DNA from 3 places in the Lysinibacillus sp. G01H genome. Region 2 is predicted to be linked to each of the others. Evidence: a T-box and tRNA genes for the amino acid it is inferred to sense, from the RefSeq annotation. Region 2 holds a T-box; the other regions hold tRNA genes.
The links. A T-box is a leader RNA that pairs with one kind of tRNA and senses whether it is charged. The one in region 2 lies ahead of leuS (leucine--tRNA ligase), so its partner is inferred to be a tRNA-Leu.
Positions count from the first base shown of each region.

Region 1: it has a tRNA-Leu gene. The T-box ahead of leuS (leucine--tRNA ligase) is inferred to sense a tRNA for this amino acid. The anticodon was not compared.
Region 3: it has a tRNA-Leu gene. The T-box ahead of leuS (leucine--tRNA ligase) is inferred to sense a tRNA for this amino acid. The anticodon was not compared.

Region 1 covers NZ_CP118397.1:4,185,593-4,196,186, reverse strand. Annotated here, with positions in the region: gene PSR12_RS21315 (STAS domain-containing protein) at 1-23, shown strand, start outside; gene rsbW (anti-sigma B factor RsbW) at 23-493, shown strand; gene sigB (RNA polymerase sigma factor SigB) at 471-1,256, shown strand; gene PSR12_RS21300 (Tex family protein) at 1,392-3,563, shown strand; gene PSR12_RS21295 (SprT family protein) at 3,631-4,092, shown strand; tRNA gene PSR12_RS21290 (tRNA-Asn) at 4,184-4,260, shown strand; tRNA gene PSR12_RS21285 (tRNA-Glu) at 4,262-4,333, shown strand; tRNA gene PSR12_RS21280 (tRNA-Asp) at 4,364-4,439, shown strand; tRNA gene PSR12_RS21275 (tRNA-Gln) at 4,445-4,519, shown strand; tRNA gene PSR12_RS21270 (tRNA-Lys) at 4,535-4,607, shown strand; tRNA gene PSR12_RS21265 (tRNA-Leu) at 4,674-4,759, shown strand; tRNA gene PSR12_RS21260 (tRNA-Arg) at 4,778-4,854, shown strand; tRNA gene PSR12_RS21255 (tRNA-Gly) at 4,872-4,945, shown strand; rRNA gene PSR12_RS21250 (16S ribosomal RNA) at 5,143-6,695, shown strand; rRNA gene PSR12_RS21245 (23S ribosomal RNA) at 6,877-9,804, shown strand; rRNA gene rrf (5S ribosomal RNA) at 9,995-10,110, shown strand; gene PSR12_RS21235 (alanine/glycine:cation symporter family protein) at 10,155-10,594, opposite strand, start outside.
Region 2 covers NZ_CP118397.1:3,493,014-3,503,607, forward strand. Annotated here, with positions in the region: gene PSR12_RS17665 (NupC/NupG family nucleoside CNT transporter) at 1-803, shown strand, start outside; gene leuS (leucine--tRNA ligase) at 929-3,346, opposite strand; T-box leader at 3,433-3,643, opposite strand; gene PSR12_RS17675 (SulP family inorganic anion transporter) at 3,709-5,451, opposite strand; gene PSR12_RS17680 (ArsR/SmtB family transcription factor) at 5,508-5,855, opposite strand; gene PSR12_RS17685 (MDR family MFS transporter) at 5,999-7,177, opposite strand; gene PSR12_RS17690 (tRNA modification radical SAM protein MnmL/YtqA) at 7,403-8,359, shown strand; gene PSR12_RS17695 (tRNA 5-(aminomethyl)-2-thiouridylate-methyltransferase MnmM) at 8,356-8,931, shown strand; gene PSR12_RS17700 (alanine/glycine:cation symporter family protein) at 9,003-10,511, opposite strand.
Region 3 covers NZ_CP118397.1:111,558-122,151, reverse strand. Annotated here, with positions in the region: rRNA gene PSR12_RS00630 (23S ribosomal RNA) at 1-620, opposite strand, end outside; tRNA gene PSR12_RS00625 (tRNA-Ala) at 710-785, opposite strand; tRNA gene PSR12_RS00620 (tRNA-Ile) at 798-874, opposite strand; rRNA gene PSR12_RS00615 (16S ribosomal RNA) at 969-2,520, opposite strand; tRNA gene PSR12_RS00610 (tRNA-Ala) at 2,663-2,738, opposite strand; tRNA gene PSR12_RS00605 (tRNA-Pro) at 2,759-2,835, opposite strand; tRNA gene PSR12_RS00600 (tRNA-Arg) at 2,845-2,921, opposite strand; tRNA gene PSR12_RS00595 (tRNA-Leu) at 2,930-3,018, opposite strand; tRNA gene PSR12_RS00590 (tRNA-Gly) at 3,024-3,098, opposite strand; tRNA gene PSR12_RS00585 (tRNA-Leu) at 3,136-3,220, opposite strand; tRNA gene PSR12_RS00580 (tRNA-Lys) at 3,238-3,313, opposite strand; tRNA gene PSR12_RS00575 (tRNA-Thr) at 3,320-3,395, opposite strand; tRNA gene PSR12_RS00570 (tRNA-Val) at 3,399-3,474, opposite strand; rRNA gene rrf (5S ribosomal RNA) at 3,485-3,600, opposite strand; rRNA gene PSR12_RS00560 (23S ribosomal RNA) at 3,716-6,643, opposite strand; rRNA gene PSR12_RS00555 (16S ribosomal RNA) at 6,825-8,377, opposite strand; gene PSR12_RS00550 (hypothetical protein) at 9,050-9,331, opposite strand; gene lysS (lysine--tRNA ligase) at 9,538-10,594, opposite strand, start outside.

The DNA of each region.
Region 1 (10,594 bases), 690 kb from region 2:
ATAAAAAGGTGGAATTAAGATAATGAAGGAATTTGACTATATTGAAATTAGAGTTCCTGCTAAACCGCAATTTGTCAGTGTCATTCGATTAACTGTCTCGGGCTTAGCGAGTAGGATTGGTTTTAATTATGATGATATTGAAGATTTAAAAATTGCAGCAAGTGAGGCTGTGACAAATGTTGTTCACCATGCTTATAAAGACGAAGAAGAGGGTGAAATTGTCATCGGGTGTGCGCTGTATGACAATAAAATGGAAATGATGATTGCAGATTACGGCAATAGTTTTAATTTTGAAGAGATTAAATCTAAGATTGGGCCGTATCATCCTGAAGAAAGTATTGCAGGGCTAAGAGAAGGTGGTTTGGGGCTTTATTTAATGGAAACTTTGATGGATGAGGTGATGATCAATAACGATGGTGGCGTAACTGTCTTCATGACAAAGTATGTCACTAGGGAGCAGGTGGAGAAAAATGTCGAAAGAATCACTACATAAATCTTCATCTAAAGAAGATGTACTTAAGTGGATTGAATTGTACCAGTCAACAGAGGATGATGAAGCACAAACCAATTTAGTGATTCATTATCGATATCTAGTTGAATCTATAGCTCGTAAATATTCGAATGGTAAATCTTATTATGATGATATTGTTCAAGTAGGGATGCTGGGATTGTTAGGTGCAATAAGACGTTTTGATCCGAATGTTGGTCGTAGTTTTGAAGCTTTTGCGGTGCCAACAATTGTTGGGGAAATCAAACGTTTTTTACGTGATAAAACATGGGATGTGCATGTGCCTAGACGTATAAAGGAACTTGGGCCGAGGATTAAATCAACGGTGGAGGCGCTGACAAGTGAGTTGCAGCGTTCTCCATCCATTAAAGATATTGCTGAACGATTAGAAGTAGCAGAAGAAGAGGTACTAGAAGCTATGGAAATGAGCCGTAGTTATCAAGCTCTTTCTATGGACCATTCGATAGAGTCAGACTCAGACGGTAGTACAGTCACGTTATTCGATATTTTAGGCAGGGAAGACGATGGCTATGAAATGACAAATAAACGAATGATTGTTCAAGATGCGCTGGTCGTTTTGAATGAGAGGGAAAAACAAATTATTCAGCTTACATATCTAGAGCAACTTAGTCAAAAAGAAGCTGGAGAACGATTAGGGATTTCTCAAATGCATGTATCGAGGATACAAAGGAAAGCAATAAAGAAATTACAAGAGGCTATTCTAGCAAGTGGCGGTGTTTCGCTCTAATCTTTCGTGGGTGTTTAATGAAAAATACCTTTAAAGTGAATGGAAATAGTCTACTCATATTCGTCTGAGTAGACTATTTTTTTGCATTTTTAGTAAAGTGTAATGGTAAAATGAAAAGAAAAAGGTAGTGATGATGTGGAGCAAAAGCAAATGTTACAGCTCATTGCAAAGGATGTAACAGTCAAACCAGGGCAAGTAGAGGCTGTAATTAACTTATTAGAAGAGGGAAATACGGTACCATTTATTGCGCGCTATCGAAAAGAGGTTACAGGATCACTCGATGAGGTGCAAATTAAAGCTGTAGAAGATCGTTATCACTACATACAGCAACTTGAACAACGAAAAGAAGAAGTTATACGATTAATCCAAGAGCAAGAAAAGCTTACACTAGAATTAGAGCAGGCTATTCTTTCTGCAACAATCTTACAACGTGTTGAGGATTTATATAGACCTTATAAGCAAAAACGACGTACAAAGGCGACGATTGCAAAAGAGAAAGGTTTAGAGCCTCTTGCAGATCTCTTATTAGCATTTAGTGATGATGCATTAGAGCAATTAGCAACTGACTTTGTGGACAATGAACAAGTTGCCAATACGGAAGAAGCCCTAATAGGAGCTCGAGATATATTAGCAGAACGCTTTGCGGACGATGCCTCTATTCGTGAAAAAATCCGAGCTTATTCATGGAAAGATGGAATTCTTGTGACGTCTGTGAAAAATACAGAAATCGACAAGAAAAATGTTTTTGAAATGTATTACGCATATGAAGAGCCTGTTAGTCGCATTGTACCACACCGTATTTTAGCGATAAACCGAGGAGAGAAAGAAGAAATCTTAAAGGTTTCTATTCATGTGCCGGTGGACCGAGTATTAATGATTATGTGGAAAGAATGGATACCTGCAACTGGTTCGTCTCCTGCTATTGCAGAAGTTAAACTAGCAATCGAGGATTCGTACAAGCGTTTAATTCAGCCTTCAATTGAAAGGGAATTACGAAACGAGCTTACAGAAAAAGCTGAGGCACAGGCTATTCATATTTTTTCCGAAAATTTACGTAACCTATTGCTACAGCCACCTATGAAAGGTAAATATGTTTTAGGGGTTGATCCAGCTTACCGTACAGGTTGCAAGCTAGCAGTTGTAGATGAAACTGGGAAAATGCTTGAGGTTACAGCTATTTACCCACATCCACCGAAACCAGATGTAGCAAAATCCAAAGCTATTGTAAAAGGAATTTTGGCAAAGTATCCAATAAGTATAATTGCCATTGGTAATGGTACAGCATCTCGAGAGACAGAACAATTTATCGCGGATGTATTAAACGAGCTTACTACTGAAATAGCCTATGTGATTGTCAATGAAGCGGGGGCATCTGTTTATTCAGCGTCTGAAATTGCACGTACAGAATTTCCTGATTTACAGGTTGAACAACGTAGTGCTGTCTCCATTGCACGTCGCTTACAGGATCCTTTATCAGAGTTAGTGAAAATTGAACCAAAAGCTGTGGGTGTAGGTCAGTATCAGCATGATGTTTCTCAAAAAAAATTAAATGAATCACTATCTTTTATAGTAGAAACTGCTGTTAACCAAGTTGGTGTTGATGTAAATACGGCTTCATCATCACTCTTACAATACGTTTCTGGTCTATCAAAAACTGTTGCGGAGAATATCGTAAAGACGCGAGAGGAAAATGGTCAATTTACTACACGTGCGCAATTAAAGAAGATTCCAAGGTTAGGCGCCAAAACGTATGAACAAGCTATTGGTTTCCTACGTGTCCCAGAAGCAAAAAATCCGTTTGATGCTACAGGTATTCACCCTGAGAGCTATGCTCTTGCTGAGCAAATATTAGCAGAGGCTCAAATAGATAAAAAAGAGTTAGGGACACAGAAGGCAGAGGAAGCTATTGCAGCACTAAATATCCAAAAGTTAAGTGATGTGCTTGGAGTAGGAGTCGTGACAATTCAAGATATCGTGGATACTTTAATGAAACCTAGTCGTGACCCACGTGATGCATTCCCACAACCATTGCTTAAGACTGATGTATTAAAAATGGAAGATTTAAAAGTAGGTATGGAATTGCAGGGAACGGTAAGAAATGTAGTAGATTTCGGCGCATTTGTTGACATTGGCGTGAAGCAAGATGGACTTGTGCATATTTCTAAACTCCAAAATAAACGTATTAAGCATCCATTAGAAGTTGTGGCGCTTGGGGATATTGTAACTGTCTGGGTTGAACAAATAGATGTAACGAAAGGACGTATCTCTTTAACGATGCTTCCACCTAAAAATCAAGTATTAGTTTGAGTACTAAATTTTTGCCACACTGTCTATACTACGCAGTGTGGTATTCTTGTTGTTAGAGGTGATTACTATGGACAATCAAGAATTACAAGAGCTTGTTCGTCGCTTATCTTTAGAAAACTTTCAGAGGCCATTTCTGCATCAAGCCTACTTTAATGCGAGATTACGTTCAACGGGAGGACGATATCTTTTACAATCCCATAATATTGAGATTAATCCTAAAGCCTATGAGTTATATGGTTTGGAGGAAATTCAAGGTATTGTTTTACACGAATTATGCCATTATCACCTACATATTGAAGGTAAAGGGTATCAGCATCGAGATAAAGATTTTAGAGAATTATTAAGGAAAGTAGATGCCCCCCGATTTTGTGCAGTTTTACATGTCCCTAAAGCTACAGTTAAAAAACAGCGACGACGCTATACATATACTTGTGTCAATTGCCACCAATTATATATACGGAAAATAAAAATGAATGTTGAAAAGTATTGTTGCAGTAAGTGTTTGGGGAAATTAAAATTAGTGGAGTAAAAAAAGTTTGAAAAATAGTTGACGTTTTGTTGAGTTGTCCCTATAATAGTAAAAGTCGACAAGATAACGGCGACAACATAACATGAATTATTCCGAAGTAGCTCAGTTGGTAGTAGCACCTGACTGTTAATCAGGTTGTCGCAGGTTCGAGTCCTGCCTTCGGAGCCATGGCCCCTTGGTCAAGTGGTTAAGACACCGCCCTTTCACGGCGGTAACACGGGTTCGAATCCCGTAGGGGTCATTTTTCATAATTTAATGTATATAATATTTTGGTCCCGTGGTGTAGCGGTTAACATGCCTGCCTGTCACGCAGGAGATCGCCGGTTCGATCCCGGTCGGGACCGCCACTTATTGGGGTATAGCCAAGCGGTAAGGCAACGGATTTTGATTCCGTCATGCCTAGGTTCGAATCCTAGTACCCCAGCCATTCATTTCTTAATTCGAGCCATTAGCTCAGTTGGTAGAGCATCTGACTTTTAATCAGAGGGTCGAAGGTTCGAGTCCTTCATGGCTCATCTCTTTAAGAAAAAGAGTTGACTTTTCGAATTATCATAGTATAATAAAAAAGTTACTAATCGAATGCGGTCGTGGCGGAACGGCAGACGCGCTAGGTTGAGGGCCTAGTGGGGGCAACCCCGTGGAGGTTCAAGTCCTCTCGGCCGCACCAAGTCAATTAATTTCATATGCGCCCGTAGCTCAATTGGATAGAGCGTCTGACTACGGATCAGAAGGTTGTGGGTTCGACTCCTGCCGGGCGCGCCATTTTTAAGAAAATATATGCGGGTGTAGTTTAATGGTAAAACCTCAGCCTTCCAAGCTGATGTCGTGAGTTCGATTCTCATCACCCGCTCCAAAAAAAGTATTGACAACCTCTTGGTTGTATGATAAATTTAAATAGTTGTCCAAAAGGGCAACGACATGAACCTTGAAAACTGAACAAGCAAAACGTAATCAATAAAGTTTTAAGTAGCTAGTTTAGCTAGTGAACGAAACACAATTTTGGACATCAAACATGATGCCAGCAAAACAATTTGAGCTAATCAAATTTCTTTTATGGAGAGTTTGATCCTGGCTCAGGACGAACGCTGGCGGCGTGCCTAATACATGCAAGTCGAGCGAACAGAAAAGGAGCTTGCTCCTTTGACGTTAGCGGCGGACGGGTGAGTAACACGTGGGCAACCTACCCTATAGTTTGGGATAACTCCGGGAAACCGGGGCTAATACCGAATAATCTCTTTTGCTTCATGGCAAGAGACTGAAAGACGGCATCTCGCTGTCGCTATAGGATGGGCCCGCGGCGCATTAGCTAGTTGGTGAGGTAACGGCTCACCAAGGCGACGATGCGTAGCCGACCTGAGAGGGTGATCGGCCACACTGGGACTGAGACACGGCCCAGACTCCTACGGGAGGCAGCAGTAGGGAATCTTCCACAATGGGCGAAAGCCTGATGGAGCAACGCCGCGTGAGTGAAGAAGGTTTTCGGATCGTAAAACTCTGTTGTAAGGGAAGAACAAGTACAGTAGTAACTGGCTGTACCTTGACGGTACCTTATTAGAAAGCCACGGCTAACTACGTGCCAGCAGCCGCGGTAATACGTAGGTGGCAAGCGTTGTCCGGAATTATTGGGCGTAAAGCGCGCGCAGGCGGTCCTTTAAGTCTGATGTGAAAGCCCACGGCTCAACCGTGGAGGGTCATTGGAAACTGGGGGACTTGAGTGCAGAAGAGGAAAGTGGAATTCCAAGTGTAGCGGTGAAATGCGTAGAGATTTGGAGGAACACCAGTGGCGAAGGCGACTTTCTGGTCTGTAACTGACGCTGAGGCGCGAAAGCGTGGGGAGCAAACAGGATTAGATACCCTGGTAGTCCACGCCGTAAACGATGAGTGCTAAGTGTTAGGGGGTTTCCGCCCCTTAGTGCTGCAGCTAACGCATTAAGCACTCCGCCTGGGGAGTACGGTCGCAAGACTGAAACTCAAAGGAATTGACGGGGGCCCGCACAAGCGGTGGAGCATGTGGTTTAATTCGAAGCAACGCGAAGAACCTTACCAGGTCTTGACATCCCGTTGACCACTGTAGAGATATAGTTTCCCCTTCGGGGGCAACGGTGACAGGTGGTGCATGGTTGTCGTCAGCTCGTGTCGTGAGATGTTGGGTTAAGTCCCGCAACGAGCGCAACCCTTGATCTTAGTTGCCATCATTTAGTTGGGCACTCTAAGGTGACTGCCGGTGACAAACCGGAGGAAGGTGGGGATGACGTCAAATCATCATGCCCCTTATGACCTGGGCTACACACGTGCTACAATGGACGATACAAACGGTTGCCAACTCGCGAGAGGGAGCTAATCCGATAAAGTCGTTCTCAGTTCGGATTGTAGGCTGCAACTCGCCTACATGAAGCCGGAATCGCTAGTAATCGCGGATCAGCATGCCGCGGTGAATACGTTCCCGGGCCTTGTACACACCGCCCGTCACACCACGAGAGTTTGTAACACCCGAAGTCGGTGAGGTAACCTTTTGGAGCCAGCCGCCGAAGGTGGGATAGATGATTGGGGTGAAGTCGTAACAAGGTAGCCGTATCGGAAGGTGCGGCTGGATCACCTCCTTTCTAAGGATTATTTCGGAATACAAACCTTGGGTTTGTACGATTACGTTTTGCGTTCAGTTTTGAAGGTTCATTCTATCTGAATGAAACACTTCAAAACTTGTTCTTTGAAAACTGGATAAAACGACATTGAAATTGTAACAAACACATTTATTTTTTAAGTTTTTTATAGGCTTAATAACTTGGTTAAGTTATTAAGGGCGCACGGCGAATGCCTTGGCACTAGGAGCCGAAGAAGGACGGCACTAACACCGATATGCTTCGGGGAGCTGTAAGTGAGCTTTGATCCGGAGATTTCCGAATGGGGGAACCCACTACGTTTAATCGCGTAGTATCTTGACGTGAATACATAGCGTCTTGAAGGCAGACCCAGGGAACTGAAACATCTAAGTACCTGGAGGAAGAGAAAGAAAAATCGATTCCCTGAGTAGCGGCGAGCGAAACGGGAAGAGCCCAAACCAAGAGGCTTGCCTCTTGGGGTTGTAGGACACTCAATACGGAGTTACAAAAGAGCGAGTTAGATGAAGCGACTTGGAAAGGTCCGCCAGAGCAGGTAAAAGCCCTGTAGTCGAAAGTTCGTTCTCTCCTGAGTGGATCCTGAGTACGGCGGAACACGTGAAATTCCGTCGGAATCCGGGAGGACCATCTCCCAAGGCTAAATACTACCTAGTGACCGATAGTGAACCAGTACCGTGAGGGAAAGGTGAAAAGCACCCCGGAAGGGGAGTGAAAGAGATCCTGAAACCGTGTGCCTACAAGTAGTTAGAGCCCGTTAATGGGTGATAGCGTGCCTTTTGTAGAATGAACCGGCGAGTTACGATTACGTGCGAGGTTAAGCTTTAGAAGGCGGAGCCGCAGCGAAAGCGAGTCTGAATAGGGCGAAATAGTACGTGGTCGTAGACCCGAAACCAGGTGATCTACCCATGTCCAGGGTGAAGGTGAGGTAACACTTACTGGAGGCCCGAACCCACGCACGTTGAAAAGTGCGGGGATGAGGTGTGGGTAGCGGAGAAATTCCAATCGAACTTGGAGATAGCTGGTTCTCTCCGAAATAGCTTTAGGGCTAGCCTCGTGATGAGAATACTGGAGGTAGAGCACTGTTTGGACTAGGGGGCCATCCCGGTTTACCGAATTCAGACAAACTCCGAATGCCAGATATTTATACACGGGAGTCAGACTGCGAGTGATAAGATCCGTAGTCAAAAGGGAAACAGCCCAGACCACCAGCTAAGGTCCCAAAGTAATCGTTAAGTGGAAAAGGATGTGGCGTTGCACAGACAACCAGGATGTTGGCTTAGAAGCAGCCATCATTTAAAGAGTGCGTAATAGCTCACTGGTCGAGTGACGCTGCGCCGAAAATGTATCGGGGCTAAACGATTCACCGAAGCTGTGGATTGACATCTACGATGTCAGTGGTAGGAGAGCGTTCTAAGTGCGTTGAAGTCAGACCGGAAGGACTGGTGGAGCGCTTAGAAGTGAGAATGCCGGTATGAGTAGCGAAAGACGGGTGAGAATCCCGTCCACCGTATGACTAAGGTTTCCTGAGGAAGGCTCGTCCGCTCAGGGTTAGTCGGGACCTAAGCCGAGGCCGATAGGCGTAGGCGATGGACAACAGGTTGATATTCCTGTACCACCTCCTCACCGTTTGAGAAATGGGGGGACGCAGTAGGATAGGGTAAGCGCGCCGTTGGTTGTGCGCGTCCAAGCAGTAAGGCGTGTGTGTAGGCAAATCCGCACACTGTAACGTTGAGCTGTGATGGCGAGTCCGTATGGACGAAGTTCCTGATTTCACACTGCCAAGAAAAGCCTCTATCGAGGTGAGAGGTGCCCGTACCGCAAACCGACACAGGTAGTCGAGGAGAGAATCCTAAGGTGTGCGAGAGAACTCTCGTTAAGGAACTCGGCAAAATGACCCCGTAACTTCGGGAGAAGGGGTGCTCTTGAGCGTGCAAGCGCATGAGAGCCGCAGTGAATAGGCCCAGGCGACTGTTTAGCAAAAACACAGGTCTCTGCAAAACCGTAAGGTGACGTATAGGGGCTGACGCCTGCCCGGTGCTGGAAGGTTAAGAGGAGTGGTTAGCGCAAGCGAAGCTGCGAATTGAAGCCCCAGTAAACGGCGGCCGTAACTATAACGGTCCTAAGGTAGCGAAATTCCTTGTCGGGTAAGTTCCGACCCGCACGAAAGGCGTAACGATCTGGGCACTGTCTCAACGAGAGACTCGGTGAAATTATAGTACCTGTGAAGATGCAGGTTACCCGCGACAGGACGGAAAGACCCCGTGGAGCTTTACTGTAGCCTGATATTGAATTTTGGTACAACTTGTACAGGATAGGTAGGAGCCAGAGATCTCGGAGCGCCAGCTTCGAAGGAGGCGTCGGTGGGATACTACCCTGGTTGTATTGAAATTCTAACCCATGCCCCTTAGCGGGGCAGGAGACAGTGTCAGGCGGACAGTTTGACTGGGGCGGTCGCCTCCTAAAAGGTAACGGAGGCGCCCAAAGGTTCCCTCAGAATGGTTGGAAATCATTCGTAGAGTGTAAAGGCACAAGGGAGCTTGACTGCGAGACCTACAAGTCGAGCAGGGTCGAAAGACGGGCTTAGTGATCCGGTGGTTCCGCATGGAAGGGCCATCGCTCAACGGATAAAAGCTACCCCGGGGATAACAGGCTTATCTCCCCCAAGAGTCCACATCGACGGGGAGGTTTGGCACCTCGATGTCGGCTCATCGCATCCTGGGGCTGTAGTCGGTCCCAAGGGTTGGGCTGTTCGCCCATTAAAGCGGTACGCGAGCTGGGTTCAGAACGTCGTGAGACAGTTCGGTCCCTATCCGTCGTGGGCGTAGGAAATTTGAGAGGAGCTGTCCTTAGTACGAGAGGACCGGGATGGACACACCGCTGGTGTACCAGTTGTCTTGCCAAAGGCATCGCTGGGTAGCTATGTGTGGACGGGATAAGTGCTGAAAGCATCTAAGCATGAAGCCCCCCTCAAGATGAGATTTCCCATTACGCAAGTAAGTAAGATCCCTCAAAGACGATGAGGTAGATAGGTTCGAGGTGGAAGTGTGGTGACACATGGAGCTGACGAATACTAATCGATCGAGGACTTAACCAAAACGTTTGAAACATTCAATGCACCGTTTATCCAGTTTTGAAAGAACAAATCTTTCAATAAAAAAGAGAGCTTCAAGACACAAGTAGTACAAGGAAGCAAATGAGTGATTGAAGGAGCGTACTTTTGTACGTGACTGATTGAACGAGAGCAGCTGACGCAGTAATACGCCGTGTATTGGAGGTCGAATAAGTCTAGTGATGATGGCAAAGAGGTCACACCCGTTCCCATACCGAACACGGAAGTTAAGCTCTTTAGCGCCGATGGTAGTTGGGGGCTTCCCCCTGTGAGAGTAGGACGTCGCTAGGCAACAAAAACAGTCAGCTGAGTGCTGACTGTTTTTTATTTCATACTTATTTCTTCTTTTTAAATCTATCACTGTATGCAATCCAAAAATCGGCGTTTTCAATGCCAACCTCACGTGGATCGAAAATAGGATCCAGGCCTGCCTTCTTTTGACGATCATAATCACGCAAAACTTTAATAGCAGGTTTTGATAATAAAACGATTACAATAAAGTTTAAATAGCTCATACTTCCGAATCCAATATCCCCCAATCCCCACATAAGGCTCACAGATTGAATGCTTCCGATGTAAACGACTATTAAAAAAACTATTTTTAAAACGAATTTTAATATTGGATATTGTAATTTCTTATCTAGATATACAATTGTCGTTTCTGCTATATAATAGTATGCCATTAAAGTTGTAAAGGCAAAAAGGAAAATGGCAATGGCTACAAAACTACTTCCAAGATTATGAAATACAGTAGATACAGCGGCTTGCGTATAAG
Region 2 (10,594 bases):
TAAGTGGCATGGGGAAATTGGAATCCTATAATGCTGTTGCTTCTGCTATGGTTGGCCAATCTGAAGTATTCATCACTGTTAAAAAGCAATTAGATAAGATTGCACCACAACGTATGTATACGTTATGCGCTTCTGCTATGTCGACTGTTTCGATGTCAGTAGTTGGTGCTTATATGACGATGATTGAGCCAAAGTATGTCGTAACGGCCATTGTATTAAACCTGTTTGGCGGATTTATTATTGTTTCTATCATTAATCCATATACTGTGGATGAAAAAGAAGATATCTTAACGATTGAAGATGAACAGAAGCAAGCGTTCTTTCAAATGATTGGCGAATATATTATGGATGGCTTTAAAGTAGCCATCATTGTTGGAGCAATGCTTATTGGTTTCGTTGCATTAATGGATTTAATCAATTCATTATTCGATATGATTATTGGTATATCCTTCCAAGAAATATTAGGCTATATCTTTGCGCCAATCGCTTTCCTAATGGGTATTCCATGGGCAGATGCTGTGGCTGCTGGCGGTATTATGGCAACTAAATTAGTAACGAATGAATTCGTTGCCATGATTAACCTTGGCGACGTCTCAGCGTCCATGAGTGAACGTACACTAGGCATTATTTCTGTATTCCTTGTATCCTTTGCCAACTTTTCATCCATCGGTATTATTTCGGGAGCTGTAAAAGGTTTGAATGAAAGACAAGGTAATGTCGTTGCCCGCTTTGGCTTAAAGTTGTTGTACGGTGCTACACTCGTAAGTATCCTAACAGCTATTATTGTGGGATTGATTATTTAAATTGTATTGAACTGCACTCAGTTAGATGGGTGCAGTCCTTATTTTATCGCTTATATAACGCCAAATTAAAAAATGTACATTACTAAAATTGAATTTAGTAATGTACATTTTTACTTTATAGCTCTTTATTTGACGACAATATTGACAAGTTTGCCTGGAATAACGATGATTTTCACTAAGCTCTTTCCTGCCATATATTCTTGAACCTTTTCATCAGCAAGTGCTACTTTTTCGATGTCCTCTTTTGACGCATCTTTTGCTACAACAATCTTCGCACGTACTTTACCAGCAACCTGTACAGCAATTTCTACTTCATCATCCACAAGCTTTGCTTCATCATAGGTTGGCCATTGCTCGTAAGAAAGTGTTGAATTGTGACCTAATAGTTGCCATAGTTCTTCTGCAATATGCGGAGCGATTGGTGCTAGCATTTTCACAAAGCCTTCAGCATAAGCCGTTGGAATCACATCAGCTTTATAGCAATCATTAATAAAGACCATCATTTGTGAAATAGCTGTGTTAAAGCGGATGCCTTCATAATCCTCTGTCACTTTTTTCACTGTTTGGTGGTATGATTTTTCAAGTGATTGATCGTTAGACACTTGGATTTTTGCTGAAATTGTGCCATCTTCTTCATTGACAAATAGACGCCAGATACGGTCTAAGAAGCGGCGTGCTCCATCTAAACCATTTGTAGACCATGCAACAGAAGCCTCAAGTGGGCCCATGAACATTTCATATAAACGTAATGTATCGGCACCATGTGACGTAATGATTTCATCTGGGTTGACAACATTACCCTTAGATTTAGACATTTTCTCGTTACCTTCACCTAGAATCATTCCCTGGTTAAATAATTTTTGGAATGGCTCTTTTGTATGAACAACGCCTAAATCATAGAGAACTTTATGCCAGAAGCGAGCGTATAGTAAATGCAATACAGCATGCTCCGCACCACCAATATAAATATCCACTGGTAACCAACGTTTTAGTAACTCTGGGTCTGCAATCGCCTCTGTATTTGTAGGGTCGATATAGCGTAGGAAGTACCAGCTCGAACCTGCCCACTGCGGCATTGTATTTGTTTCACGACGCCCTTTTTTACCTGTCTCTGGGTCGACAACATTTACCCATTCATCAATATTTGCTAATGGTGATTCACCAGTACCTGATGGACGGATATTATCTGTTTTTGGTAGCATTAATGGTAATTCTGATTCTGGAACTGGCGTTATCGTGCCATCTTCCCAATGAATCATTGGAATTGGTTCACCCCAATAACGCTGACGGGAGAATAACCAGTCACGTAGACGATAAGAAATTTTCTTCTCCCCTACACCTTTTTCCGCTAACCATTCAATGGCTTTCGCAATGCCATCTGCTTTATTTAAGCCATTCAGGAATTCAGAGTTAATATGTTGACCATCACCTGTAAATGCTTCTTTGCTAATGTCTCCACCTTCAAGGACAGGAACGATGTCTAAGCCAAATTCAGTTGCAAATTCATAGTCACGCTCATCATGTGCTGGCACCGCCATAATAGCACCTGTACCATAAGACACTAACACATAGTCAGCAATCCAAATTGGCACTTTTTTACCGTTAATCGGATTCACTGCATAAGCACCTGTAAATACGCCTGTTTTTTCTTTCGCTAAATCTGTACGCTCTAGGTCAGATTTCATTTTAACTTTCTCTAAATAAGCCTCAACAGCTTGGCGTTGGTCAGCTGTTGTAATTTGTTCCACTAATTTATGCTCTGGTGCAAGCACACAGTATGTAGCACCAAACAATGTATCAGGACGTGTTGTGAAAACTGTGAAGTTTTGATCTGAACCGTCAATGGCAAATGTCACTTCTGCCCCTTCTGAACGGCCAATCCAATTGCGTTGCATATCTTTAATAGATTCAGGCCAATCAACTTCTTCTAAGTCATCGATTAAACGGTCAGCATAGGCTGTAATTTTAAGCATCCACTGCTTCATTGGTCGGCGTTCTACTGGATGACCACCACGCTCTGATTTCCCATCAATTACTTCTTCGTTAGCTAATACCGTACCAAGTGCTGGACACCAGTTAACAGCTACTTCATCCACATAAGCTAAACCTTTCTTATAAAGCTGGATAAAAATCCATTGTGTCCATTTATAATACTCTGGATCAGTTGTGTTAATTTCGCGATCCCAATCATAGCTGAAGCCTAGCTCTTGAATTTGTCGTTTAAATGTCGCAATATTTTTAGCTGTAAATTCAGCTGGATCATTCCCTGTATCAAGTGCATATTGCTCAGCCGGTAAACCAAAAGCATCCCAGCCCATTGGATGAAGTACATTATAGCCTTGCATACGTTTAAAGCGTGATAGAATATCAGTTGCCGTATACCCCTCTGGATGGCCTACATGAAGTCCTGCGCCAGATGGATAAGGGAACATATCTAATGCATAAAATTTAGGCTTCGCTGTTTCATTTTCAGTTTTAAATGTTTTGTTATCAGCCCAATATTGCTGCCACTTTTTTTCAATTTGTTCATGATTAAAACTCATTTTTTTTCCTCCTTCGATTGATCGTGCTGCTCTCCATCATAATTGACAAAATATTTAAAAAATAAAAAAACTCGCCCCTTTCTTATAGAAGGGACGAGAGAATTTGTACTCCCGCGGTACCACCCAAATTAGTGATTACACTCGGCTCAAGCTTCCTTAACGCGGAAGAAACGACACACGTTGTTTCACGCGGGCAGACTCAGAAGGCGAGTTCAACTTGCATTCTTACTAGCTCCCACCAACCGCTAGCTCTCTAAAAAGAACCACAAATCTACTATTCCTCATCACAGTCTTTACATGATATTGCATTTATTCTAATGGAAAGTATTGAAAAGCACAAGCCTTTGTTTACAGCTTACCCATTACTGAACAATTAAATCCTTTTCTTCCTTAGACTTTGATAAATCCTGACATTCATGAAAAGCAAAGTGCTGACAACCAATACATTGATTGACGTTTAAATAATGGAAAGCTTTTGTAATCGCTTCTCCAGTATGCTGAAAAAAATGCTGCGCGCCTATTTTATCGTAAAGTCCATTGTGCTGCAGAGCATCCTTTACATCTCCTTGCACACCCGTTACCAAAATAGTACCGCCCTGTGCTGTATAATTTTCAATGATATTGCTAAAATATGCTTCTCCAGTAGAATCCATAAAGGGCACTTTCCCCATCCGTAATATCAAAACTCTTGGTTGCTGATGCAAAGTACTTTCAATCGTTTGTTCAAACATTTGTGCAGCACCAAAAAACAACGGCCCTTCAATTGTGTACATACTAATTTGCGGGCAATCATGCTGCTGATGCACTACATGTGGCTGTACCTTTTCACTTTTATTTGAATGATCTGGAAGTACTTTTGTAACAACAAGCTTTTCACTCATGCGTTTCGCAAATAATAGCACAGCCAGCACAAGCCCTACCTCAACTGCTAATGTAAGACTAGTGAATACCGTTAATAAAAAGGTAATCAATAATACTAGTGTGTCGCCTGATTTTAATTTTGCGATATGTGAAAAATGATGTCGTTCACTCATATTCCAGGCTACGACCATCAGTACCGGAGCCATGCTTGCTAACGGAATATGAGATGCATATGGAGCTAATAACAATAATGTGATTAAAACAAACACACCATGAATGATACCCGACATGGGAGATACTGCGCCTGTTTTGATATTGGTCGCTGTGCGTGCAATGGCGCCTGTTGCTGGAATACCACCGAATAAAGGCGTCACAATATTAGCAATCCCCTGACCAATTAACTCACGATTACTGTTATGCTTACTATTTGTCATTCCATCCGCCACAACTGCCGATAATAGAGACTCAATACCACCTAGCATTGCAATGACAAACGCGGGACCAATAAGTTGTTGTAATCGTTCGAGCGTGATGTTCGGTAAGGCGAAATGAGGTAATGTATTAGGAATCTGACCATAAGCGGTTGCAATAGTAGCAACTTGTCCTGAAAAGAAGAAAGTTGCCATCAGTGTAGAGACAATGATACCCGCTAATGCTCCAGGAACCTTTGGAAAAAACTTTGGTGTTATCATTATTGTCGCCAAGCATACGGCGGCAGTAAGAATACTATACGTATTTGTCGTACCAAGCTGCTTAATGATTTCCTGTATGTTGGCGATAAAATATTCATGTCTTTTAACATTTGTTAGGCCTAGAAAGTTAGCGATTTGACCTGTAAAAATAATCACAGCTATCCCTGCTGTAAAACCAACTGTTACAGGACGTGGAATAAACTTAATTAAAGTCCCTAACTTAAAAAAGCCCATGACACAAAGCAATACCCCTGCCATTAAACCCGCAAGTAATAAATCTTCATAACCATAGGTAAGTACAATCCCCAATAGAATTGGCACAAACGCCCCCGTAGGCCCTCCTATTTGATATTTAGAACCGCCAAAGAGAGAAATAAGAATACCTGCAATGCAAGCCGTATAAATCCCATATTCTGGTTTCACACCCGATGCTATGGCAAAGGACATGGCAAGCGGAATAGCAACGATTCCCACAATAATCCCTGACAATAAATCCTTCTTTACATGTTGAACTGAATATCCTTCAAAGCGTCCTGTAAACAGTGACTTCATAGATAAATCTTCCCTTCGAAATAATAAGCAAAGCCCAATTTGTCATCATCATTGATTTACTTATTCTCTTCGTCACCTTCATTACTTGTCATTTCCTCTAATCTCGAAATGGTATGAACCAAATGGTTATTAAAAATATCCTTTGCCACCCCAAGTAATGCACCAATCATTGGGTCACTTAAAGAATAATAAACTTTTTTGCCTTCCTTGACGCCATAAACAATATTTTTAGCACGCAATACACTTAATTGCTGAGAAACAGCAGAACCCTCTTTCTCTAAGCAATCTTGAATCTCATTGACACTTTTCTGTCCATCTACAAGGAGTTCAAGTATTCTAATGCGTAACGGATGTGCTAATGCTTTGAAAAAATCTGCTTTAAACTGTTGTAAGCCCTCTTCCATAAAAAACCCCTCCATATAACTACATATTCAAATATTTGAATATGTATGATTGTAATCCTGTCACAACATTTTTTCAATATCTACTATAAAAAAAAAAGAACAAAAACAAGTGCTTAACACTCGTTTTTGCTCTTTTCAGTGTATTAATCTGCTACTATTTTGTTCTTCTTTAAAGGATAATCGTATGTTAAACATGGAATAATCGCCAATAGTACGATGACCACCAATGTTAAAACGAGAGGAATCATGCCAAATTGATCTACCATAATACCACCAAATAGTGGACCAATCATCCGTCCTCCAGTAGCAGCACTATTGATAATCCCTTGATAGAATCCTTGACGACCTTTTGGTGCCAGTTGATTAGCAATCGTTGGTAATGCTGGCGTATAAAACATTTCGCCAAATGTTAAGACAAGCATCGCTGCTCCAAACATTTTAAAATCATTTGCAAAGGCAATAATACCAAAGGAAAGTGCGATCAGCGTTACACCAAATACTAACTGACGCTTTAAATTGTGTTCCCACCGCTTTACGAGCGGTGCAATGAGTGGTTGCCCAATGACAATTAGAAGACCGTTGATTGTCCAAAGTAGGCTGTATTGCTTTAATCCCAATCCTAAATCTTGTGTATAAGATGAAATGGTTGCACTCCATTGAGAATATGCTAGCCAGCATAAAACAGAGGATGCACTAATTATTAACAAAGCATAGAAAGGGGCCTTGTTTACGATTCGTTTACTTTCACTCAAGACATTTTTAGGTGCAATACTGCCCGCCTCCAAACGCTTAAATGTAAATAAGGCAATGAAAAAGAATAAAATATACATACCTAAATTTACTTTAAACACATAGTCAAATTGATAATCTGCCACTATACCTGCAAGGGCAGGACCTACGGCAACACCGACATTTTGTGCTAAATAGATAGTATTAAAAGCCTTACGTCCACCTTCGGGCCAGGCAGCTCCAGCTAAGGCAAACATACCCGGAAAAACAATGCCCCCACTAAAGCCTAGTATCGTTAAAAACCACACATAATGTGGCCAACCATGCCAAATTGTTAAGCCAATTAATGAAGCAATCGTTAACAGAATACCAAGCATAATAGCTTTATAGCCACCAATTCTATCAAATAAGTAACCACCTAATAGATTGCCTATTACTCCAGCAGCAGAATTCAACATTAAGACAAAACCAGCCATAGCTAAAGATTTGCCTAAATAATCATGCATATAAATGGCATTCAAAGGCCATAAAAAAGAGTTGCCTGTTGTGTTCACAAGCATTCCGATAATTAAAAACCAAACACGTTTTGGCATAGAATGACCTCCATTATTTCGCTTCTCTAAATAGCTAGTGTATGCTGAAATACTTAAAAGTACAAGGAAAATAATTTTACCTTTTTTACAAGACTTCTATCCTATTTTCCATCATATTTAGTTATGTTCCTTTCCATTTTTCTTTATCCAAATCTTGATAATACCCTTACCCCATGACGGAACGAAATGCACATGATAGAATAGAGCGTTAGAGGAGTGAAATAAATGACAGAGACGAATTTTCCTTTTCCTTCAGAGGGGAAAAGATACTATACATGGAATCGCTATTTACGTGACCAATTTGGTCATAAAGTATTTAAAGTGGCCTTAGATGCAGGATTTGATTGCCCTAACCGCGACGGCACAGTCGCTTTCGGTGGCTGTACATTTTGCAGTGCTGCAGGTTCTGGTGATTTTGCTGGCAATAAGGTAGATCCAATTGATGTTCAATTTGCTGAAATCCGAGACAAAATGCATCAGAAATGGAAGGATGGCAAATACATGGCTTATTTCCAAGCCTACACAAATACACATGCCCCTTTGCCAGTTTTAAAAGAAAAATTTGAAGCAGCTTTAGCGCAAGAAGGTGTAGTAGGTCTTTCTATTGCTACTCGCCCTGATTGTTTACCCGATGATGTTGTCGAATATTTAGCAGAGTTAAATGAACGGACGTATTTATGGATTGAGCTCGGTCTACAAACGGTGCATGAGAAAACGGCTAATCTTATTAATCGCGCCCATGATTATGCAACGTATGTGGAAGGCGTTGAAAAATTGCGTAAGCATGGCATTCGTGTTTGCTCACATATCATTAATGGGTTGCCTCTCGAAGACTATGACATGATGATGGAAACGGCACGAGCAGTTGCTCAATTAGATGTCCAAGGCATTAAAATCCACTTACTTCATCTATTAAAAGGAACGCCTATGGTGAAGCAATATGAAAAAGGTATGCTAGAGTTTTTAGATCAAGATGTCTATACAAAACTAGTAGCAGACCAATTGGAAATTTTACCACCAGAGATGGTCATTCATCGTATTACAGGTGATGGACCGATTGATTTAATGATTGGACCAATGTGGAGTGTCAATAAATGGGAAGTACTGAATGGCATTGACGCTGAGCTTGAACGTCGTGGTAGTTGGCAAGGGAAGTTGTATAAGACAGAGGTTACGAAATGAAACTACAACGCGTTTTACAATATGCCCAGCAGTTATTAAAAGATAATATAGAAGAGGGAGATACAGTTGTTGATGCAACTGCTGGAAACGGTCATGACACATTGTTTCTGGCACAGCTTGTTGGGGATGAAGGACAAGTTTATGCCTTTGATGTCCAAAAAAAGGCGGTTGACACGACACTCCTTCGACTTTTAGATCATGGTTTAGAACATCGAGCACTCGTTTTAAATAAAGGGCATGAAGAAGTCAAACAGTTTGTACACAAGCCAGTAGCTGCGGCAATCTTTAATCTCGGCTATTTACCTGGTAGCAACCATGATATTATTACAAGGCCTAATACAACAATTCAAGCTCTTGAAGATATATTAAAGCTCTTGAAAGTGGGCGGTTTGATTGTTCTTGTTATTTATCATGGTCATCCAGGTGGAAAAGAAGAACGTGATAAGGTCATTGATTATGTAAGTCAACTTCCACAAAAATATATCCATGTCTTAAAATACGCATTTCTTAATCAACAAAATGATCCACCATTCGTCATTGCGTTAGAAAAAATGAAAGAATATCCTATTTAATACTATTGTTGAGGACAAGCTAAAAGGCGATCAGCTAGTTTCTATCAAACTAGCTGATCGCCTTGCTTTATCTACTTGTTATTACGTTTTTCATTATAGTCAACCCAGAAATCTGCACCTTTAATTCCTAATTTACGAGGATCAAAGACTGGGTCTTTTCCTTCTTTTTTCTGTTTCTCGTAATCTTTTAATGCAACAATAGCTGGTTTCATAATAATTAAAATAGCTATAACATTAATCCAAACCATCAGACCAAGGCCTACATCACCCATTGCCCATGCTAGACCAGACGTACGGATTGTACCATAGAAGGCCGCAACTAAAATGGCAATTTTGGCAATCCAGATGAATACCTTTTCTGTGCTACCTCTAAATAAGTAAGCAACATTTGTTTCTGCAATATAGTAGTAAGCCATAATTGTTGTAAAGGCAAAGAAGAATAACGCTATGGCTACAAACGGAGCTCCAAAGCCAGGTAATGATGAGTCAACTGCATATTGTGTATACGCAGCTCCTGCTTCAATACTTTTCGCAAAAGTCATTTGCTCATCGCCTGCTAATCCACCACTATTGAATTCTCCAACATGAATAAATGGATCTGCGCCTTCAGCTGCCTTTTCATCTTGCACATTATACATACCTGTAAATAAAATCATAAAGGCCGTAGCAGAACAAATTAATAATGTATCAATATACACAGACGCTGCTTGAACAATTCCTTGCTTAGCAGGATGCGATACTTCCGCAGCTGCCGCAGGGTGAGCTCCAGTTCCTTGACCAGCTTCATTGGAGTAAATTCCACGTTTAACACCCCAAGCAATCGCTGAACCAATAACGCCGCCAAAAATTTCTTGAGCCCCAAAGGCACTAGAAAAAATTAATCCGATAACTGTTGGTACTTGTGAAATATTCATAAAGATAATGATAATGGCCATAATGATATAAGCTAATGCCATAAATGGTACAATTATTTGAGCAGCGTTTGCAATCGATTTAATACCACCAATGATAATAGCACCTAGTAACACAACAATTATAAGTCCTGTGATCCATGTATCCAAACCGAAAGCGTTTTCAACAGCACCTGCGATGGCATTTGACTGCACACCAGGCATCAAAATTAACATTGCAATTAAAGCAGCTACAGCAAAAATAACTGCAAACCATTTTTGACCCATTCCTTTTTCTATGTAAAAGGCCGGTCCACCACGATATTCTGTATCTTTCTCTTCTTTATAGATTTGAGCTAATGTTGACTCTACATACGCGGTAGCCGCACCAATGAAAGCGATTGCCCACATCCAAAAGACAGCACCAGGTCCTCCCATTCCAATTGCTGTCGCAGTACCAGCAATATTACCTGTACCTACACGTCCTGATAATGCGATAGACATTGCTTGGAAAGAAGATATTCCCTTTTCCGATTTCTCCCCTTTAAACATTAAAACAAACATATCTTTAATGTGCCTTACCTGTAGGAACCTTGTGATAATTGAGAAAAATAACCCAATCAATAAGATACCATAAATAAACCATGGTCCCCATAAAATACCATTCAACTTCTCCACAATTACATCCATTTTACCCCTCCAATTTAAAATACCTTACTTTAGATCATTATAGTATTACACTTTTCAGAAAATTACAATATTATTTTTGAGTA
Region 3 (10,594 bases), 1.3 Mb from region 2:
CATTCTACAAAAGGCACGCTATCACCCATTAACGGGCTCTAACTACTTGTAGGCACACGGTTTCAGGATCTCTTTCACTCCCCTTCCGGGGTGCTTTTCACCTTTCCCTCACGGTACTGGTTCACTATCGGTCACTAGGTAGTATTTAGCCTTGGGAGATGGTCCTCCCGGATTCCGACGGAATTTCACGTGTTCCGCCGTACTCAGGATCCACTCAGGAGAGAACGAACTTTCGACTACAGGGCTTTTACCTGCTCTGGCGGACCTTTCCAAGTCGCTTCATCTAACTCGCTCTTTTGTAACTCCGTATTGAGTGTCCTACAACCCCAAGAGGCAAGCCTCTTGGTTTGGGCTCTTCCCGTTTCGCTCGCCGCTACTCAGGGAATCGATTTTTCTTTCTCTTCCTCCAGGTACTTAGATGTTTCAGTTCCCTGGGTCTGCCTTCAAGACGCTATGTATTCACGTCAAGATACTACGCGATTAAACGTAGTGGGTTCCCCCATTCGGAAATCTCCGGATCAAAGCTCACTTACAGCTCCCCGAAGCATATCGGTGTTAGTGCCGTCCTTCTTCGGCTCCTAGTGCCAAGGCATTCGCCGTGCGCCCTTAATAACTTAACCAAGTTATTAAGCCTATAAAAAACTTAAAAAATAAATGTGTTTGTTACAATTTCAATGTCGTTTTATCCAGTTTTCAAAGAACAAAAAAATGGTGGAGCCTAGCGGGATCGAACCGCTGACCTCCTGCGTGCAAGGCAGGCGCTCTCCCAGCTGAGCTAAGGCCCCAAGAGGTATATATGGTGGGCCTAAATGGACTCGAACCATCGACCTCACGCTTATCAGGCGTGCGCTCTAACCAGCTGAGCTATAGGCCCTCTTGGAAGTTTTATTAAATTTCATAAACCTTCAAAACTGAACGCAAAACGTAATCGTACAAACCCAAGGTTTGTATTCCGAAATAATCCTTAGAAAGGAGGTGATCCAGCCGCACCTTCCGATACGGCTACCTTGTTACGACTTCACCCCAATCATCTATCCCACCTTCGGCGGCTGGCTCCAAAAGGTTACCTCACCGACTTCGGGTGTTACAAACTCTCGTGGTGTGACGGGCGGTGTGTACAAGGCCCGGGAACGTATTCACCGCGGCATGCTGATCCGCGATTACTAGCGATTCCGGCTTCATGTAGGCGAGTTGCAGCCTACAATCCGAACTGAGAACGACTTTATCGGATTAGCTCCCTCTCGCGAGTTGGCAACCGTTTGTATCGTCCATTGTAGCACGTGTGTAGCCCAGGTCATAAGGGGCATGATGATTTGACGTCATCCCCACCTTCCTCCGGTTTGTCACCGGCAGTCACCTTAGAGTGCCCAACTAAATGATGGCAACTAAGATCAAGGGTTGCGCTCGTTGCGGGACTTAACCCAACATCTCACGACACGAGCTGACGACAACCATGCACCACCTGTCACCGTTGCCCCCGAAGGGGAAACTATATCTCTACAGTGGTCAACGGGATGTCAAGACCTGGTAAGGTTCTTCGCGTTGCTTCGAATTAAACCACATGCTCCACCGCTTGTGCGGGCCCCCGTCAATTCCTTTGAGTTTCAGTCTTGCGACCGTACTCCCCAGGCGGAGTGCTTAATGCGTTAGCTGCAGCACTAAGGGGCGGAAACCCCCTAACACTTAGCACTCATCGTTTACGGCGTGGACTACCAGGGTATCTAATCCTGTTTGCTCCCCACGCTTTCGCGCCTCAGCGTCAGTTACAGACCAGAAAGTCGCCTTCGCCACTGGTGTTCCTCCAAATCTCTACGCATTTCACCGCTACACTTGGAATTCCACTTTCCTCTTCTGCACTCAAGTCCCCCAGTTTCCAATGACCCTCCACGGTTGAGCCGTGGGCTTTCACATCAGACTTAAAGGACCGCCTGCGCGCGCTTTACGCCCAATAATTCCGGACAACGCTTGCCACCTACGTATTACCGCGGCTGCTGGCACGTAGTTAGCCGTGGCTTTCTAATAAGGTACCGTCAAGGTACAGCCAGTTACTACTGTACTTGTTCTTCCCTTACAACAGAGTTTTACGATCCGAAAACCTTCTTCACTCACGCGGCGTTGCTCCATCAGGCTTTCGCCCATTGTGGAAGATTCCCTACTGCTGCCTCCCGTAGGAGTCTGGGCCGTGTCTCAGTCCCAGTGTGGCCGATCACCCTCTCAGGTCGGCTACGCATCGTCGCCTTGGTGAGCCGTTACCTCACCAACTAGCTAATGCGCCGCGGGCCCATCCTATAGCGACAGCCGAAACCGTCTTTCAGTCCTTCACCATGAAGTAAAGGAGATTATTCGGTATTAGCCCCGGTTTCCCGGAGTTATCCCAAACTATAGGGTAGGTTGCCCACGTGTTACTCACCCGTCCGCCGCTAACGTCAAAGGAGCAAGCTCCTTTTCTGTTCGCTCGACTTGCATGTATTAGGCACGCCGCCAGCGTTCGTCCTGAGCCAGGATCAAACTCTCCATAAAAGAAATTTGATTAGCTCAAATTGTTTTGCTGGCATCATGTTTGATGTCCAAAATTGTGTTTCGTTCGCTAGTAAAACTAGCTACTTAAAACTTTATTGATTACGTTTTGCTTGTTCAGTTTTCAAGGTTCATGTATTTGAATTGGTGGAGCCTAGCGGGATCGAACCGCTGACCTCCTGCGTGCAAGGCAGGCGCTCTCCCAGCTGAGCTAAGGCCCCGTTTTTTTATTTTTAGGAAATGGTCGGGAAGACAGGATTCGAACCTGCGACCCCTTGGTCCCAAACCAAGTGCTCTACCAAGCTGAGCTACTTCCCGTTGTTATTATGGCGCGCCCGACAGGAGTCGAACCCATAACCTTCTGATCCGTAGTCAGACGCTCTATCCAATTGAGCTACGGGCGCATTTAAAATGGTGCCGAGGACCGGAATCGAACCGGTACGGTAGTCACCTACCGCAGGATTTTAAGTCCTGTGCGTCTGCCAGTTCCGCCACCCCGGCACATTTGGAGCGGAAGACGAGGTTCGAACTCGCGACCCCCACCTTGGCAAGGTGGTGTTCTACCACTGAACTACTTCCGCATGTGCATAAGCTTTTTTTATCTGGCAATGAAAATAATGGTGCGGGTGAAGGGAGTCGAACCCCCACGCCTTGCGGCGCTAGATCCTAAGTCTAGTGCGTCTGCCAATTCCGCCACACCCGCTTATTATTATTTGAAAATGGTGAGCCATGAAGGACTCGAACCTTCGACCCTCTGATTAAAAGTCAGATGCTCTACCAACTGAGCTAATGGCTCGAAAAATGGTGCCGGCTATAGGAATCGAACCCACGACCTACTGATTACAAGTCAGTTGCTCTACCTGCTGAGCTAAACCGGCATATGGTGGAGGATGACGGGCTCGAACCGCCGACCCTCTGCTTGTAAGGCAGATGCTCTCCCAGCTGAGCTAATCCTCCTGGGTATTATGCCTAGCGATGTCCTACTCTCACAGGGGGAAGCCCCCAACTACCATCGGCGCTAAAGAGCTTAACTTCCGTGTTCGGTATGGGAACGGGTGTGACCTCTTTGCCATCATCACTAGACTTATTAAAAGACAAGATTTATTATACCATATTTCAGTATAAATACAAGCTTTTTTTAAAACTTACTTGTTCTTTCAAAACTGGATAAACGGTGCATTGAATGCTTCAAACTTTTTTGGTTAAGTCCTCGATCGATTAGTATTCGTCAGCTCCATGTGTCACCACACTTCCACCTCGAACCTATCTACCTCATCGTCTTTGAGGGATCTTACTTACTTGCGTAATGGGAAATCTCATCTTGAGGGGGGCTTCATGCTTAGATGCTTTCAGCACTTATCCCGTCCACACATAGCTACCCAGCGATGCCTTTGGCAAGACAACTGGTACACCAGCGGTGTGTCCATCCCGGTCCTCTCGTACTAAGGACAGCTCCTCTCAAATTTCCTACGCCCACGACGGATAGGGACCGAACTGTCTCACGACGTTCTGAACCCAGCTCGCGTACCGCTTTAATGGGCGAACAGCCCAACCCTTGGGACCGACTACAGCCCCAGGATGCGATGAGCCGACATCGAGGTGCCAAACCTCCCCGTCGATGTGGACTCTTGGGGGAGATAAGCCTGTTATCCCCGGGGTAGCTTTTATCCGTTGAGCGATGGCCCTTCCATGCGGAACCACCGGATCACTAAGCCCGTCTTTCGACCCTGCTCGACTTGTAGGTCTCGCAGTCAAGCTCCCTTGTGCCTTTACACTCTACGAATGATTTCCAACCATTCTGAGGGAACCTTTGGGCGCCTCCGTTACCTTTTAGGAGGCGACCGCCCCAGTCAAACTGTCCGCCTGACACTGTCTCCTGCCCCGCTAAGGGGCATGGGTTAGAATTTCAATACAACCAGGGTAGTATCCCACCGACGCCTCCTTCGAAGCTGGCGCTCCGAGATCTCTGGCTCCTACCTATCCTGTACAAGTTGTACCAAAATTCAATATCAGGCTACAGTAAAGCTCCACGGGGTCTTTCCGTCCTGTCGCGGGTAACCTGCATCTTCACAGGTACTATAATTTCACCGAGTCTCTCGTTGAGACAGTGCCCAGATCGTTACGCCTTTCGTGCGGGTCGGAACTTACCCGACAAGGAATTTCGCTACCTTAGGACCGTTATAGTTACGGCCGCCGTTTACTGGGGCTTCAATTCGCAGCTTCGCTTGCGCTAACCACTCCTCTTAACCTTCCAGCACCGGGCAGGCGTCAGCCCCTATACGTCACCTTACGGTTTTGCAGAGACCTGTGTTTTTGCTAAACAGTCGCCTGGGCCTATTCACTGCGGCTCTCATGCGCTTGCACGCTCAAGAGCACCCCTTCTCCCGAAGTTACGGGGTCATTTTGCCGAGTTCCTTAACGAGAGTTCTCTCGCACACCTTAGGATTCTCTCCTCGACTACCTGTGTCGGTTTGCGGTACGGGCACCTCTCACCTCGATAGAGGCTTTTCTTGGCAGTGTGAAATCAGGAACTTCGTCCATACGGACTCGCCATCACAGCTCAACGTTACAGTGTGCGGATTTGCCTACACACACGCCTTACTGCTTGGACGCGCACAACCAACGGCGCGCTTACCCTATCCTACTGCGTCCCCCCATTTCTCAAACGGTGAGGAGGTGGTACAGGAATATCAACCTGTTGTCCATCGCCTACGCCTATCGGCCTCGGCTTAGGTCCCGACTAACCCTGAGCGGACGAGCCTTCCTCAGGAAACCTTAGTCATACGGTGGACGGGATTCTCACCCGTCTTTCGCTACTCATACCGGCATTCTCACTTCTAAGCGCTCCACCAGTCCTTCCGGTCTGACTTCAACGCACTTAGAACGCTCTCCTACCACTGACATCGTAGATGTCAATCCACAGCTTCGGTGAATCGTTTAGCCCCGATACATTTTCGGCGCAGCGTCACTCGACCAGTGAGCTATTACGCACTCTTTAAATGATGGCTGCTTCTAAGCCAACATCCTGGTTGTCTGTGCAACGCCACATCCTTTTCCACTTAACGATTACTTTGGGACCTTAGCTGGTGGTCTGGGCTGTTTCCCTTTTGACTACGGATCTTATCACTCGCAGTCTGACTCCCGTGTATAAATATCTGGCATTCGGAGTTTGTCTGAATTCGGTAAACCGGGATGGCCCCCTAGTCCAAACAGTGCTCTACCTCCAGTATTCTCATCACGAGGCTAGCCCTAAAGCTATTTCGGAGAGAACCAGCTATCTCCAAGTTCGATTGGAATTTCTCCGCTACCCACACCTCATCCCCGCACTTTTCAACGTGCGTGGGTTCGGGCCTCCAGTAAGTGTTACCTCACCTTCACCCTGGACATGGGTAGATCACCTGGTTTCGGGTCTACGACCACGTACTATTTCGCCCTATTCAGACTCGCTTTCGCTGCGGCTCCGCCTTCTAAAGCTTAACCTCGCACGTAATCGTAACTCGCCGGTTCATTCTACAAAAGGCACGCTATCACCCATTAACGGGCTCTAACTACTTGTAGGCACACGGTTTCAGGATCTCTTTCACTCCCCTTCCGGGGTGCTTTTCACCTTTCCCTCACGGTACTGGTTCACTATCGGTCACTAGGTAGTATTTAGCCTTGGGAGATGGTCCTCCCGGATTCCGACGGAATTTCACGTGTTCCGCCGTACTCAGGATCCACTCAGGAGAGAACGAACTTTCGACTACAGGGCTTTTACCTGCTCTGGCGGACCTTTCCAAGTCGCTTCATCTAACTCGCTCTTTTGTAACTCCGTATTGAGTGTCCTACAACCCCAAGAGGCAAGCCTCTTGGTTTGGGCTCTTCCCGTTTCGCTCGCCGCTACTCAGGGAATCGATTTTTCTTTCTCTTCCTCCAGGTACTTAGATGTTTCAGTTCCCTGGGTCTGCCTTCAAGACGCTATGTATTCACGTCAAGATACTACGCGATTAAACGTAGTGGGTTCCCCCATTCGGAAATCTCCGGATCAAAGCTCACTTACAGCTCCCCGAAGCATATCGGTGTTAGTGCCGTCCTTCTTCGGCTCCTAGTGCCAAGGCATTCGCCGTGCGCCCTTAATAACTTAACCAAGTTATTAAGCCTATAAAAAACTTAAAAAATAAATGTGTTTGTTACAATTTCAATGTCGTTTTATCCAGTTTTCAAAGAACAAGTTTTGAAGTGTTTCATTCAGATAGAATGAACCTTCAAAACTGAACGCAAAACGTAATCGTACAAACCCAAGGTTTGTATTCCGAAATAATCCTTAGAAAGGAGGTGATCCAGCCGCACCTTCCGATACGGCTACCTTGTTACGACTTCACCCCAATCATCTATCCCACCTTCGGCGGCTGGCTCCAAAAGGTTACCTCACCGACTTCGGGTGTTACAAACTCTCGTGGTGTGACGGGCGGTGTGTACAAGGCCCGGGAACGTATTCACCGCGGCATGCTGATCCGCGATTACTAGCGATTCCGGCTTCATGTAGGCGAGTTGCAGCCTACAATCCGAACTGAGAACGACTTTATCGGATTAGCTCCCTCTCGCGAGTTGGCAACCGTTTGTATCGTCCATTGTAGCACGTGTGTAGCCCAGGTCATAAGGGGCATGATGATTTGACGTCATCCCCACCTTCCTCCGGTTTGTCACCGGCAGTCACCTTAGAGTGCCCAACTAAATGATGGCAACTAAGATCAAGGGTTGCGCTCGTTGCGGGACTTAACCCAACATCTCACGACACGAGCTGACGACAACCATGCACCACCTGTCACCGTTGCCCCCGAAGGGGAAACTATATCTCTACAGTGGTCAACGGGATGTCAAGACCTGGTAAGGTTCTTCGCGTTGCTTCGAATTAAACCACATGCTCCACCGCTTGTGCGGGCCCCCGTCAATTCCTTTGAGTTTCAGTCTTGCGACCGTACTCCCCAGGCGGAGTGCTTAATGCGTTAGCTGCAGCACTAAGGGGCGGAAACCCCCTAACACTTAGCACTCATCGTTTACGGCGTGGACTACCAGGGTATCTAATCCTGTTTGCTCCCCACGCTTTCGCGCCTCAGCGTCAGTTACAGACCAGAAAGTCGCCTTCGCCACTGGTGTTCCTCCAAATCTCTACGCATTTCACCGCTACACTTGGAATTCCACTTTCCTCTTCTGCACTCAAGTCCCCCAGTTTCCAATGACCCTCCACGGTTGAGCCGTGGGCTTTCACATCAGACTTAAAGGACCGCCTGCGCGCGCTTTACGCCCAATAATTCCGGACAACGCTTGCCACCTACGTATTACCGCGGCTGCTGGCACGTAGTTAGCCGTGGCTTTCTAATAAGGTACCGTCAAGGTACAGCCAGTTACTACTGTACTTGTTCTTCCCTTACAACAGAGTTTTACGATCCGAAAACCTTCTTCACTCACGCGGCGTTGCTCCATCAGGCTTTCGCCCATTGTGGAAGATTCCCTACTGCTGCCTCCCGTAGGAGTCTGGGCCGTGTCTCAGTCCCAGTGTGGCCGATCACCCTCTCAGGTCGGCTACGCATCGTCGCCTTGGTGAGCCGTTACCTCACCAACTAGCTAATGCGCCGCGGGCCCATCCTATAGCGACAGCGAGATGCCGTCTTTCAGTCTCTTGCCATGAAGCAAAAGAGATTATTCGGTATTAGCCCCGGTTTCCCGGAGTTATCCCAAACTATAGGGTAGGTTGCCCACGTGTTACTCACCCGTCCGCCGCTAACGTCAAAGGAGCAAGCTCCTTTTCTGTTCGCTCGACTTGCATGTATTAGGCACGCCGCCAGCGTTCGTCCTGAGCCAGGATCAAACTCTCCATAAAAGAAATTTGATTAGCTCAAATTGTTTTGCTGGCATCATGTTTGATGTCCAAAATTGCGTTTCGTTCCCTAACCGAAGCTAGTTACTTAAAACTTTATTGATTACGTTTTGCTTGTTCAGTTTTCAAGGTTCATTTAGCAACCATCTCTCGACAGCAACTTTTAAATTATAACATTTCTTCTCTTTTGTTGTCAACACTTTTTTGAAATATTTTTCAAATCACCGGAGACGACTTTTAAATTATATTATAATCAATTGTTTATGTCAACATCTTTTTTCAAATTGTTTTTGAAGTTCGATGTCGTTGATTGCATTGTCTTAACGACAAGTAATAATTTATCACGTTGGAAAGCACTTCGCAAGTGTTTTTTAAACAAAATCTAATTTTATTTAATAAACTTGCTTTAATAAGCTATTTTGCGCATTTACGAGAATCGTGAATCATAGTATCTTTCCTTATTTATTATTTGTTTTACTATACATCTCTTTCTATTAAATCTCAATATCTTAAATTACAATACTACTTACTTTTCAAGTTAAATATAGCTCATAAAAAACTACAAATTTAAATATGTTGTTTAAGTCTTAGAAGGTTTTATAAAAATGCAATAAATGAAAATAAGCAGGCGCTAAAGTAGAAGTACTTTAGCGCCTGCTTATTTCTAATATGTCCCTATTTTATTTCATTACCTTGAGGGTCAACTATATTTAAACACCACAAGAAGTTATCCCATGCAGAATACCAGCCACTAAAGATTTCAGAAGAATCGTCCCAACGAACATCAAATTTCTTATGGCCATCTATTTCTACTAAATATAAAGTAAGAGTCTCGTCTTTTTTAGCAACGACTAATTTCATACCATGCTCGAGTTCTTCCTCTGTAAACGGAACATCAGAAACAGAACGTAATTGTGCCTGTTCATATACTTGTTTGTTAATAATTTTGTAATTCATTATAAGCCCCCAATAAAATACTTCTTTTTTATACTTATTGTATTTGAAAAACATAGAACTATAAAAGTATAACCTAAATATAAACCACGTTTAAACAACTTAATTTTTTTCATTGAACAAAAAGAAGAGAACTCACTATCATGTGAATTCTCCTCTTAATCCATTGACTGCTCTTTAATAGCTCTATAAAGAGCCTACGCAGCAATTTATTTTGTAATATGACGCATTGTTGGGAACAATAATACATCACGAATTGATGGTGAATTTGTTAGTAGCATAATTAAACGGTCAATACCAATACCTAAACCACCTGTTGGAGGCATACCGTATTCTAATGCTTCAATGAAATCATTGTCCATTTCATGTGCCTCATCATTACCTGCTTCTTTTTCTGCCAATTGTGCTTCAAAGCGTTGGCGTTGGTCGATAGGGTCATTTAACTCAGTGAAAGCATTGGCGTGCTCACGACGAACGATAAATAACTCAAAGCGATCTGTAAAACGCTCGTCCTCTGGATTTTTCTTCGCAAGAGGTGAGATTTCTACCGGGTGACCATATACAAATGTAGGCTGTACAAGCGTCTCTTCTACTTTCTGTTCGAAGAATTCATTGATAATATGACCTACTTCGTGAACATCCTTTACTTCAACTCCATGCTCTTTAGCAAGTGCTTGTGCTTGTTCTTTTGTCATCGGCTGCCAGAAGTCTACACCTGTTGCCTCTTTTACAGCGTCAACCATATGAACTCGTTTCCAGCCTACAGCAAGGTTGATTTCATCTTCACCATATTGAACGGATGTTGTACCAAGAACTTCTTGGGCTACATGTGCAATAAGGTTTTCAGTTAGAGACATGATATCTTGATAATCAGCAAATGCTTCATACAGTTCAATCATTGTAAATTCAGGGTTGTGGCGTGTAGAAATTCCTTCATTACGGAACACACGTCCGATCTCGTAAACTTTCTCTAAACCACCAACTATTAAACGTTTTAAATGCAATTCGATGGCAATTCGCATATATAATTCCATATCAAGGGCATTGTGATGCGTAATAAATGGACGAGCAGCTGCGCCACCAGCAATTGTGTGAAGCATTGGTGTTTCTACTTCTAAGTATCCAGCATTATCTAAGTAATTTCGTATTGCACGAATAATTTTCGAACGCGTGATAAATGTCTTTTTGCTATCTTCGTTTGTCATTAAATCTAGATAACGTTGGCGATAACGTTGCTCAACATCCTGCAAGCCGTGGAATTTCTCT